3 regions of the Streptomyces sp. ID05-26A genome follow, and region 1 is predicted to be linked to each of the others. Evidence: riboswitches for the same ligand, from Rfam matches in the RefSeq annotation. Region 1 holds a riboswitch; each other region holds the start of a gene.

Region 1 (3,270 bases):
GGTGCAGCACGTCCTCGGCCTGCTTGCCGTCGAGCTCGGAGTTCACCAGGTCGACGAGGACCAGGTGCACGTCCGTGCCGCCGGTCAGCACCTTCACGCCCGCAGCGGCGACGTCCGCCTGCGACAGGCGCTCGGCCAGGATCCGCGAACCTTCGAGCGTGCGGCGCTGGCGGTCCGCGAACTCGGGCGACGCGGCGTGCTTGAACGCCACCGCCTTCGCCGCGATCACGTGCTCCAGCGGGCCGCCCTGCTGACCGGGGAACACCGCCGAGTTGATCTTCTTGGCGATGTCGGCCTCGTTCGACAGGATCACGCCGCCACGGGGACCGCCGAGGGTCTTGTGGGTCGTGGTCGTCGTGACGTGCGCGTGCGGCACGGGCGACGGGTGCAGGTCGGCGGCCACGAGGCCGGCGAAGTGCGCCATGTCGACCATCAGGTAGGCCTCGACCGAGTCCGCGATGCGGCGGAACTCGGCGAAGTCCAGCTGACGCGGGTAGGCGGACCAGCCCGCGACGATCAGCTTCGGCCGGTGCTCCTGCGCAAGGCGCTCGACCTCGGCCATGTCGACGCGGCCGTCGGAGTCCGCGACGTGGTACGGCACGACGTTGTAGAGCTTGCCGGAGAAGTTGATCCGCATGCCGTGCGTCAGGTGACCGCCGTGCGCGAGGTCCAGACCCAGGATCGTGTCACCGGGCTGGAGCAGCGCGAACATCGCGGCCGCGTTGGCCTGCGCGCCCGAGTGCGGCTGGACGTTCGCGAAGCCGGCGCCGAAGAGCGACTTGATCCGCTCGATGGCGAGGCGCTCGACGACGTCCACGTGCTCGCAGCCGCCGTAGTAGCGGCGGCCGGGGTAGCCCTCGGCGTACTTGTTCGTCAGCACCGAGCCCTGTGCCTGCAGCACCGAGACGGGCGTGAAGTTCTCCGAGGCGATCATCTCGAGCGTGCCCTGCTGGCGAGCCAGCTCGGCCGCAACGGCCTCGGCCACCTCGGGGTCGTACTCCGCGAGGGAAGCGTTGAACTGGTCGGACATCTGGAAGATCTCCCTACTTGGCGCGCTTGTAGAACGGAAGTGCGACGACCTCGACCGGCTGCTTCTTGCCGCGGACGTCCACCAGCAACTGGGTGCCCGGCTCGGCACTGGCCTTCGTCACGTAGGCCATGGCGACGGAGTAGCCGAGGGTCGGGGACAGCGCGCCCGACGTCACCTCGCCCACGACCTCGTCGCCGTTCAGCACCGCGTACCCGTGGCGCGGGGCACGGCGCTCGGGGGTCTTCAGTCCGACCAGGACCGAATCCACACCGGACTCGGCGACCTTGGTCAGCGCGTCGCGACCCACGAAGTCACCCGGCTTGTCGAGCTTCACGACGCGGCCCAGGTTCGCGTTGTACGGCGTCAGCGACGTGGTGAGCTCGTTGCCGTACAACGGCATCCCGGCTTCGAGGCGCAACGTGTCGCGGCAGCCGAGACCGCACGGCTTGAGCTCGTGCGCCTCACCCGCGGTCAGCAGCGCCGCCCAGACGGCCGGCGCGTCGGCGGGCGCGACGAACAGCTCGAAGCCCTCCTCGCCGGTGTAGCCGGTGCGGGCCAGCAGCGCGTCGACACCGGCCACCGTGGACGGGTACGAGGCGTAGTACTTGACCGTCGCGAGGTCCGTGTCGGTCAGGCCGGAGAGGATCTCGACCGACTTGGGGCCCTGGATGGCGATCAGCGCGTAGTCCGTGGACTTGTCGGTCACCACGGTGTCGAAGTCCGCGGCGCGCTCGACCAGTGCTTCAGCCACCACTGAAGCGTTGGAGGCGTTCGCGACGACCATGAACTCCTGGTCGCCCAGGCGGTACACGATCAGGTCGTCGATCACGCCGCCGTCGGCCTGCGTGATCATCGTGTAGCGGGCCTTGCCGACGGCCAGCGCCGAGATGTGGCCGACGAGCGCGAAGTCGAGGGCCTCCCCCGCCTGCGGACCGGTCAGCACGATCTCACCCATGTGCGTGAGGTCGAACAGGCCCGCGGACGTGCGCACCGCGTGGTGCTCCGCGAGTTCGGACGAGTAGCGCAGCGGCATCCGCCAGCCCGCGAAGTCGGTGAACATCGCGCCGAGCTGCTCGTGCTCGGCGTTCAGAGGCGTGAGGCGGGACATCAGAACGCTCCTCCAGGGTGCGCCAAAGGGCCGGACGCGGCCGGCTGAGGCATCAGAAGAATGACACGGTCCATCGGAGACTCCTCACTAGAGCGAGCCTCCCCCTCTGTCATGAGCCTGAGAGCTTCACCACCGCAGTGGTTTGCACCGTGGGCGAGGCTGCCGAGCAGCCTGCTTTTCAGAGTTGCCTGCGTCGCGCGGTACCTGTACCTGAGAGATTCCGGGGAGGAGTTGCTCCTACGGTGCTCCCACTCAAGGGAGCTCTCCCGCGCGACATCGACGGCCGTGTTCAGTTGGTAGCCCCAGACGCTAGCAGGCCAAACGTCACAGCGGCACGCCCTGCGCAGTCTTCTCGACCACCTTGCGCTCCGCCCAGAAGGACAGGAACGGGATCGTGCCGGCGATCAGGACCAGCAGGGTGCCCTTGATCGACCAGCGCAGCTTGAGCGCCAGGTCGACCGAAATCACCAGGTAGATGGCGTAGAGGAAGCCGTGGATCGGGCCGACGACCTTCATCGCGCCACCCATGTCCGCGGCGTACTTGAGCACCATCGCCACGACCAGCAGCAGCAGGAAGACTCCGACCACGTAAGCCATGACCCTGAACCGGGTCAACGCACCCTTCATCTGCCCGCCTTCGCTCAACGACCGTCCCGCGCGTTGAGGTCCGCGAGCATGCGGTTGTAGGCCGCGAGCTCCGCGTCTTCGTCATCGTCGAGGTGCTCGACAGGCGCGGGTTTGACGGCGACAACGGTAGCCACCGGGCGTGGAGCAGGCGCAACCGGCTCCTCGTCACGACGCTCACGCGCCAGACGGCGGAACCGCCACACCATGAAGAGGGGGAAGAGGCCGAAGAGCGGCCACTGGAGCACGTACCCGAGGTTCTGGAACGTGCCGCTGGCGGACTCGAAGCGCTGCCACTGCCACCACGCGAGCCCGCAACAGGCGACCAGCGCCGCCAGACAGGCGAACGCGATCAGCACACGTTGGGGAGTAAGGAGGCCGCGCACGACCTCCAGAGTACTTGGGTGAGGCCTCCAGTCAGGAGGCCGCCCTTGAGGGGAAGAAGTGGATACAGGGCTGCCGCCTCCGACAGCCCGTTCCGCTTCTACGCCACGCCGTCCCGGCGCTG
Region 2 (3,270 bases), on a different contig from region 1:
CCGATCAGAGCGTTGAGGTTCGCGCCGTCGACGTACACCTGGCCGCCCGCGTCGTGGACCAGGCCGCAGACCTCGCGGACGGTGTCCTCGTACACGCCGTGCGTCGACGGGTAGGTGATCATGATCGCGGCCAGGTCGTCGGCGTGCTCCGCGACCGTGGTGCGCAGGTGGCCCATGTCGATGTTGCCCTTGTCGTCGCACTTCACGACGACGACGCGCATGCCGGCCATGACGGCGGACGCGGCGTTGGTGCCGTGCGCGGAGGACGGGATCAGGCAGACGTCGCGGTCGGCGTTGCCGTTCGCGCGGTGGTAGGCGCGGATCGCGAGCAGGCCCGCGAACTCACCCTGCGAGCCGGCGTTGGGCTGCAGCGAGACGGCGTCGTAGCCGGTGACCTCGGCGAGCCACGCCTCCAGGTCGGACACGATCTTCAGCAGGCCGCGGGCGTCCTCGACGGGCGCGAACGGGTGCAGCGTCGAGAACTCCGGCCACGTGATGGACTCCATCTCCGCGGTGGCGTTCAGCTTCATCGTGCAGGAGCCGAGCGGGATCATGCTGCGGTCCAGGGCAACGTCCTTGTCGGACAGCGCACGCAGGTAGCGCAGCAGCGCGGTCTCGGAGCGGTGCGCGTGGAAGACCGGGTGGGTCAGGTAGTCCGAGGTGCGGCGCAGGTCGGCCGGGATGCCGTCGGCGGTGTCGGCGTCGATCGCGTCCACATCGGACCCGGTGACACCGAAGGCCGCCCACACGGCGACGATGTGCTCACGCGTGGTCTTCTCGTCGCAAGCGATTGCGACGATGTCGGCGTCGACGAGACGCAGGTTGATGCCGGCCTCGCGGGCCTTCGCGACGACCGCCGCGGCCTGGCCCTCGACGCGGACCTCGACGGTGTCGAAGAACTCGCCGTGCACGACGTCCAGACCGGCCTCGCACAGGCCCGTGGCGAGCACGGTCGCGAGGCGGTGCACGCGGGTCGCGATCGACCGCAGGCCCTCGGGGCCGTGGTAGACGGCGTACATGGACGCGATGACGGCCAGCAGCACCTGCGCGGTGCAGATGTTCGACGTGGCCTTCTCGCGGCGGATGTGCTGCTCACGGGTCTGCAGCGCGAGGCGGTACGCCAGCGAGCCGTCCGAGTCGACGGAGACACCGACGAGACGGCCGGGCAGCTGACGCTCCAGACCGGACCGGACGGCCATGTAGCCCGCGTGCGGGCCGCCGAAGCCGATCGGGACGCCGAAGCGCTGCGTGGTGCCGACGACGACGTCCGCGCCGATCTCGCCGGGCGCGCGCAGCAGCGTCAGCGCCAGCAGGTCGGCGACGACGACGGCCTGCGCACCGGCGGCGTGGATCTCCTCGATCAGACCGGCCTGGTCGCGCACCACACCGGACGCGCCGGGGTAGGACAGCAGCACGCCGAAGAAGTCGCCGCCGAGGCCGAGTCCCTCGATGCCCTGCGACAGGTCGGCGACGACGATCTCGATGCCCAGCGGCTCGGCGCGCGTCTCGATGACGGCGAGCGTCTGCGGCAGCGTGTCGGCGTCGATGACGAACTTGTTCGACTTGGACTTGCCCGCGCGGCGCACCAGCGTCATCGCCTCGGCGGCCGCTGTCGACTCGTCCAGCATGGACGCGTTCGCGACCGGCAGGCCCGTCAGGTCGCCGACCATCGTCTGGAAGTTCAGCAGCGCTTCGAGGCGGCCCTGCGAGATCTCCGGCTGGTACGGCGTGTACGCGGTGTACCAGGCGGGCGACTCGAGCACGTTGCGCAGGATCACGCCCGGCGTCACGGTGTCGTAGTAGCCCAGGCCGATCATCTGCGTCATCGGGCGGTTCTGCGACGCGAGCTCGCGCAGTTCCGCGAGCGCCTCGGTCTCGGTGGCCGGGGCGGGCAGGTCCAGCACGAGATCGCGCTCGTGGATGGACGACGGCACCGCGTGCTGCGCCAGCTCCTCGAGCGACCCGACGCCGATGACGTCGAGGATGCGCGCGAGTTCGGCGGGACGCGGGCCGACGTGGCGGTCGGCGAACGGGGTGCCGTGCTCGAGAGCGGCGAGCGGAATGCGGTCCTGCGTCATCAAACGCCTCCGGGGGCTGGCTTCGGGCACACGTGTCTTGTGCCCTCCCCGCTCTGTCCGTACCCCGAAGGGCGCCTGAGAGGTTCACCCACCTGCACAGGCTGGGCTTTCACCGTCGGCGGGATTCCCTTGCGGGGATCCACTTTCCAGAGGCGTCTCGCTCGGCGGTCCTGGATGCCTGAGAGGTTCCCGGGGAGGGACTTGCTCCTTCGGCGCCGGGCTCGTGAAACCCCGGTCTCTCCCGCCTGAGTTCAGCGACTACCCGAGAAGAATACCCGCAGGCAGCCCGGGTAGTCGCTAGGGAGGCGACCTACGTCTCAGTGGCGAGACCGGCGAGCACCCCCGAAACGGGGTCCGCCGGGTCGTCGCGCACCGCCACGAGCAGGTGCCGGGTGTCCACGACGGTGTCTCCGCGCCGGGCCGCCACGAGCTTCGCCCGTTCCAGCGCGCGCTCCACGGTGCCGCCGGCGGGCAACGCGGCCGGTTCCACTCCCGCCTCGCGCAACGCCGCCGCGCCGCTCGACTCGAACTCCGGCTTCAACCGGCGTCCGGACGCGGTCAGCTGCCGGTCGACCGTCAGTACGGCCTCCACGAGGTCACGAGACGAGACGTCTCGTCGCGCGGCGACCGCGAGGCGTTCGGCCTCGTTGCGCACGACGGCCAGCACCGGACCACCGAGACCACCGCGTCCGCGCGAGACGAGGCGCATCAGCCAGCGCACGTACCCGCCGCCGGAGTCGCCTTCCAGTGCTCCCGCCTTGCGCAGCAACCAGACGGCGGGCGCCTCCTCGACCTCGGCGTACTTCCGCGCGGCGTCGGCCCGCACGGCTGCGGCCGTCGCCTCCACGTCCACGCCGTGCACGAGCATCAGGTCGGCGACCCGCCCGGAGTCGAGCGACAGCAGCGCCAGCGCGAGATGGGTCGTGGTCAGCACGCCGTCGCCGGCCTGGGCCACGGCGGCCCGCAGACAGGACTCCAGCGCGTGACTGACGGGCAGAAGGGTGTCGACGCGGGCGTGGTGGTGGGCGGCGCTCATCAGCGCCGTGACGTCCGGGTGAGGCTCGGGGACGACGCCACCGTCGTCGTCGGGCCAGAGGTCGGTCCCCCGCGCCATCGCCTGCGCCGTGAGCGACGTCGTGCCGAGCTTGCGGCCGGGGCCGATGGTGTCGACCAGCGAGATCAGCAGGTTCTC
Region 3 (3,270 bases), 930 kb from region 1:
GATGGCCTTGATGGACGCGACGGCGTTGCGTTCGATGCACGGGATCTGCACCAGGCCGCCGATCGGGTCGCACGTCAGCCCGAGGTTGTGCTCCATGGCGATCTCGGCGGCGTTCTCGACCTGTTCTGGGGTGCCGCCGAGGACCTCGGCGAGACCGCCGGCGGCCATCGAGCAGGCCGAGCCGACCTCGCCCTGGCAGCCGACCTCGGCGCCGGAGATCGACGCGTTCTCCTTGAACAGCACGCCGATCGCGCCCGCGGTCAGCAGGAACCTGACCACGCCGTCGTCGGACGCTCCCGGCACGAACTTCGTGTAGTAGTGCAGGACCGCCGGGACGATGCCGGCCGCGCCGTTGGTCGGTGCGGTGACGACACGGCCGCCCGCCGCGTTCTCCTCGTTGACGGCCAGCGCGAAGAGCGTCACCCAGTCCATGACCCTCAGCGGGTCGGTGACGAAGTGCTCGCCCTGCAGGGACTTGCGCATCTCGGCGGCGCGGCGGCGGACCTTCAGGCCGCCGGGCAGGATGCCGTGCTCGGTGCAGCCGCGTTCGACGCACTCCTGCATGACGTGCCAGATGTGCAGAAGTCCTTCGCGGACCTCGGCTTCCGTGCGCCACGACAGCTCGTTGGCCATCATGATCTCGCTGATCGACAGGCCGGTCTCGCGGCAGCGCGCGAGGAGCTGGTCGCCGGTCAGGAACGGGTGCGCCAACGGCGTCGAGTCGGGTTTGATCCGGTCGGTGCCCGACGCGTTCTCGTCGACGACGAAACCGCCGCCGATCGAGTAGTAGACGGCGTGCTCGACGGACTTGCCACCTGCGAACGCCTCGAAGCTCATCCCGTTGGGGTGCAACGGGAGTGACTTGCGGCGGTGCATGACGAGGTCGCGGTCGTGCACGAAGTCGATCTCGTGCGCGCCGCCGAGCTTCAGCCGTCCGCTGGAGACGATCTCCTCGACGCGGTGGGCCGCCGCCGTGGGATCGACTTCTTCCGGAAGGTTGCCTTCGAGGCCCAGGAACACGGCTTTGGGGCTGCCGTGGCCGTGTCCGGTGGCGCCGAGCGAGCCGAACAGCTCGACGTGCACGCGGTCCACTGAGGACACGTGTGGGCCGAGCTTGTCCACGAACATCGCGGCCGCGCGCATCGGGCCGACCGTGTGGGAGCTGGACGGTCCGATGCCGACGGAGAAGAGGTCGAAAACGCTGATCGCCACTGATCAGTCCTTCGTGGTGGTGGAGCGGTCAGTCAGGCCCATGTCAGTCGGACTTGGTGAGCTCGGCGTACTTCGCCGCCGTGAGCAGGTTCTCGGCCGAGTCCACGCGGACCTTGAAGAGCCAGCCGGCGCCGTACGGGTCGCTGTTCACGACCGCCGGGTCGTCCACGACGGCGCTGTTGACCTCGAGCACCTCACCGGTGACGGGCGAGAACAGGTCGCTGACGGACTTGGTGGACTCCAGTTCGCCGCAGACCTCGTTGGTGACGACCTTGGCGCCGACCTCGGGCAGCTGGATGTACACGATGTCGCCGAGAGCGTCGGCGGCGTACTCGGTGATTCCGCAGGTCAGCGGGTCCTGGGTGCCCGGCGTCCAGTCGACCCACTCGTGCTCGACGGTGTAGAGCAGGTTCTCGGGGAACTCCACGGCGACTCCTCTGGCTGTGACGGATCAGGAAACTTGCGCCCCCTCCGCCGTGCAGAGTTGCCTACCCCGAGTGGTCTTGCTGCCTGAGAGTGTGCGGGAGCTTGCCCCTTCGGCGCCCCGACCGGTTCGTCGAGGTCTCTCCCACGCGGGTTCTGGCGCTCGCGCGCCGCGGCCGGTGTTCAGTTGTCCGGGCCGAACGCTATGTGCGGTCCCCGCCGAGTGTCAACGCGGAACGGTCAGGCGGAACGCGAACGAGCCTCAGGTCGCTCTGTCCCAAGTGAACAAAAGGAGGGGTGGCAGATAGTGCTACCCGCACAGTGACATGACCTTGCGACTGGCCCACATTATGAGATGTAGGCCACCGAACGGAGGAGTCATCGTGCGGATCGCTGTTCCCCGCGAGATCAAGAACCACGAGTACCGCGTCGCTCTCACCCCCGCCGGTGCGCACGAGCTGACCAGCCGCGGGCACGACGTCTACGTCGAGCAGGGCGCCGGTCTCGGTTCCGCGATCACCGACGAGGAGTACCTCGCCGCGGGCGCCAAGATCCTCGCGACCGCCGACGACGTGTGGGCCGAGGGTGACCTGGTCCTCAAGGTCAAGGAGCCGATCGCCGAGGAGTACCCGCGTCTGCGCGCCGGTCAGACCCTCTTCACCTACCTGCACCTCGCCGCCGACAAGCCGCTGACCGAGGCGCTGCTCGCGTCCGGCACCACGGCCATCGCCTACGAGACCGTGCAGCTGCCGAACCGCTCGCTGCCGCTGCTCGCCCCGATGTCCGAGGTCGCGGGCCGCCTGGCCCCGCAGGTCGGCGCGTTCTCGCTGATGAAGCCCTCCGGCGGCCGCGGTGTGCTGCCCGGCGGCGTCCCCGGTGTCGCCCCGGCCCGCGTGGTCGTCATCGGCGGCGGCGTGGCCGGCGTCAACGCCGCCACCATCGCCGTCGGCATGGGCGCGGACGTGCAGATCCTCGACACCAACGTCGACCGCCTGCGCCAGATCGACGCCCAGTTCCAGGGCCGTCTGCGCACGCTGGCCTCGAACGCGTTCTCGGTGGAGCAGGCCGTCCGCGAGGCCGACCTGGTCATCGGCGCCGTGCTCGTCCCCGGTGCCGCGGCCCCGAAGCTCGTGTCGAACGCGCTCGTCGCGGACATGAAGCCGGGTTCGGTGCTCGTCGACATCGCGATCGACCAGGGCGGCTGCTTCGAGGACTCCCGCGCCACCACGCACGCCGAGCCGACCTACGAGGTCCACAACTCGGTGTTCTACTGCGTCGCGAACATGCCGGGCGCCGTCCCGCGCACCTCGACCTACGCGCTGACCAACGTGACGCTGCCGTACGCGGTCGCGCTGGCCGACAAGGGCTGGACGCAGGCGCTGAAGGACGACCGTTCGTTGGCCCTGGGTCTCAACGTCCACGCCGGTCAGCTGACCAACGGCCCGGTGGCCGAGGCGACCGGTCTGCCGCACACCCCGCTCGAGAGCGTGGTCTGAAAGCCAACTGAATGAATGAGGCCCCCGCACGCGTGAATCGCTGCGGGGGTTTCGCCTATCTGAGGGCCGCGACCTGGGCCTTGATACCGGCGATCACGCAGTCCAGTCCGAACTCGAACTGGCCTTCGAGCGTCCACAG

Evidence for each region. Region 1 has a riboswitch for glycine ahead of gcvT (glycine cleavage system aminomethyltransferase GcvT). Riboswitches for the same ligand answer to the same signal wherever they lie in the genome.
Region 2: linked by a shared signal. The riboswitch ahead of gcvP (aminomethyl-transferring glycine dehydrogenase) and the one ahead of gcvT (glycine cleavage system aminomethyltransferase GcvT) in region 1 are both predicted to bind glycine.
Region 3: linked by a shared signal. The riboswitch ahead of gcvH (glycine cleavage system protein GcvH) and the one ahead of gcvT (glycine cleavage system aminomethyltransferase GcvT) in region 1 are both predicted to bind glycine.

The regions. Positions count from the first base shown of each region.
Region 1 is NZ_JARAYZ010000001.1:221,310-224,579, forward strand. It holds gene glyA (serine hydroxymethyltransferase) at 1-1,030, opposite strand, end outside; gene gcvT (glycine cleavage system aminomethyltransferase GcvT) at 1,044-2,138, opposite strand; glycine riboswitch at 2,235-2,326, opposite strand; glycine riboswitch at 2,327-2,417, opposite strand; gene PV646_RS01115 (DUF3817 domain-containing protein) at 2,463-2,765, opposite strand; gene PV646_RS01120 (hypothetical protein) at 2,780-3,148, opposite strand; gene PV646_RS01125 (transcriptional regulator) at 3,247-3,270, opposite strand, start outside.
Region 2 is NZ_JARAYZ010000006.1:320,356-323,625, forward strand. It holds gene gcvP (aminomethyl-transferring glycine dehydrogenase) at 1-2,078, opposite strand, end outside; glycine riboswitch at 2,130-2,230, opposite strand; glycine riboswitch at 2,234-2,332, opposite strand; gene PV646_RS38960 (hypothetical protein) at 2,389-3,270, opposite strand, start outside.
Region 3 is NZ_JARAYZ010000001.1:1,154,686-1,157,955, forward strand. It holds gene PV646_RS05540 (L-serine ammonia-lyase) at 1-1,212, opposite strand, end outside; gene gcvH (glycine cleavage system protein GcvH) at 1,256-1,639, opposite strand; glycine riboswitch at 1,701-1,793, opposite strand; gene ald (alanine dehydrogenase) at 2,019-3,131, shown strand; gene PV646_RS05555 (TetR/AcrR family transcriptional regulator) at 3,187-3,270, opposite strand, start outside.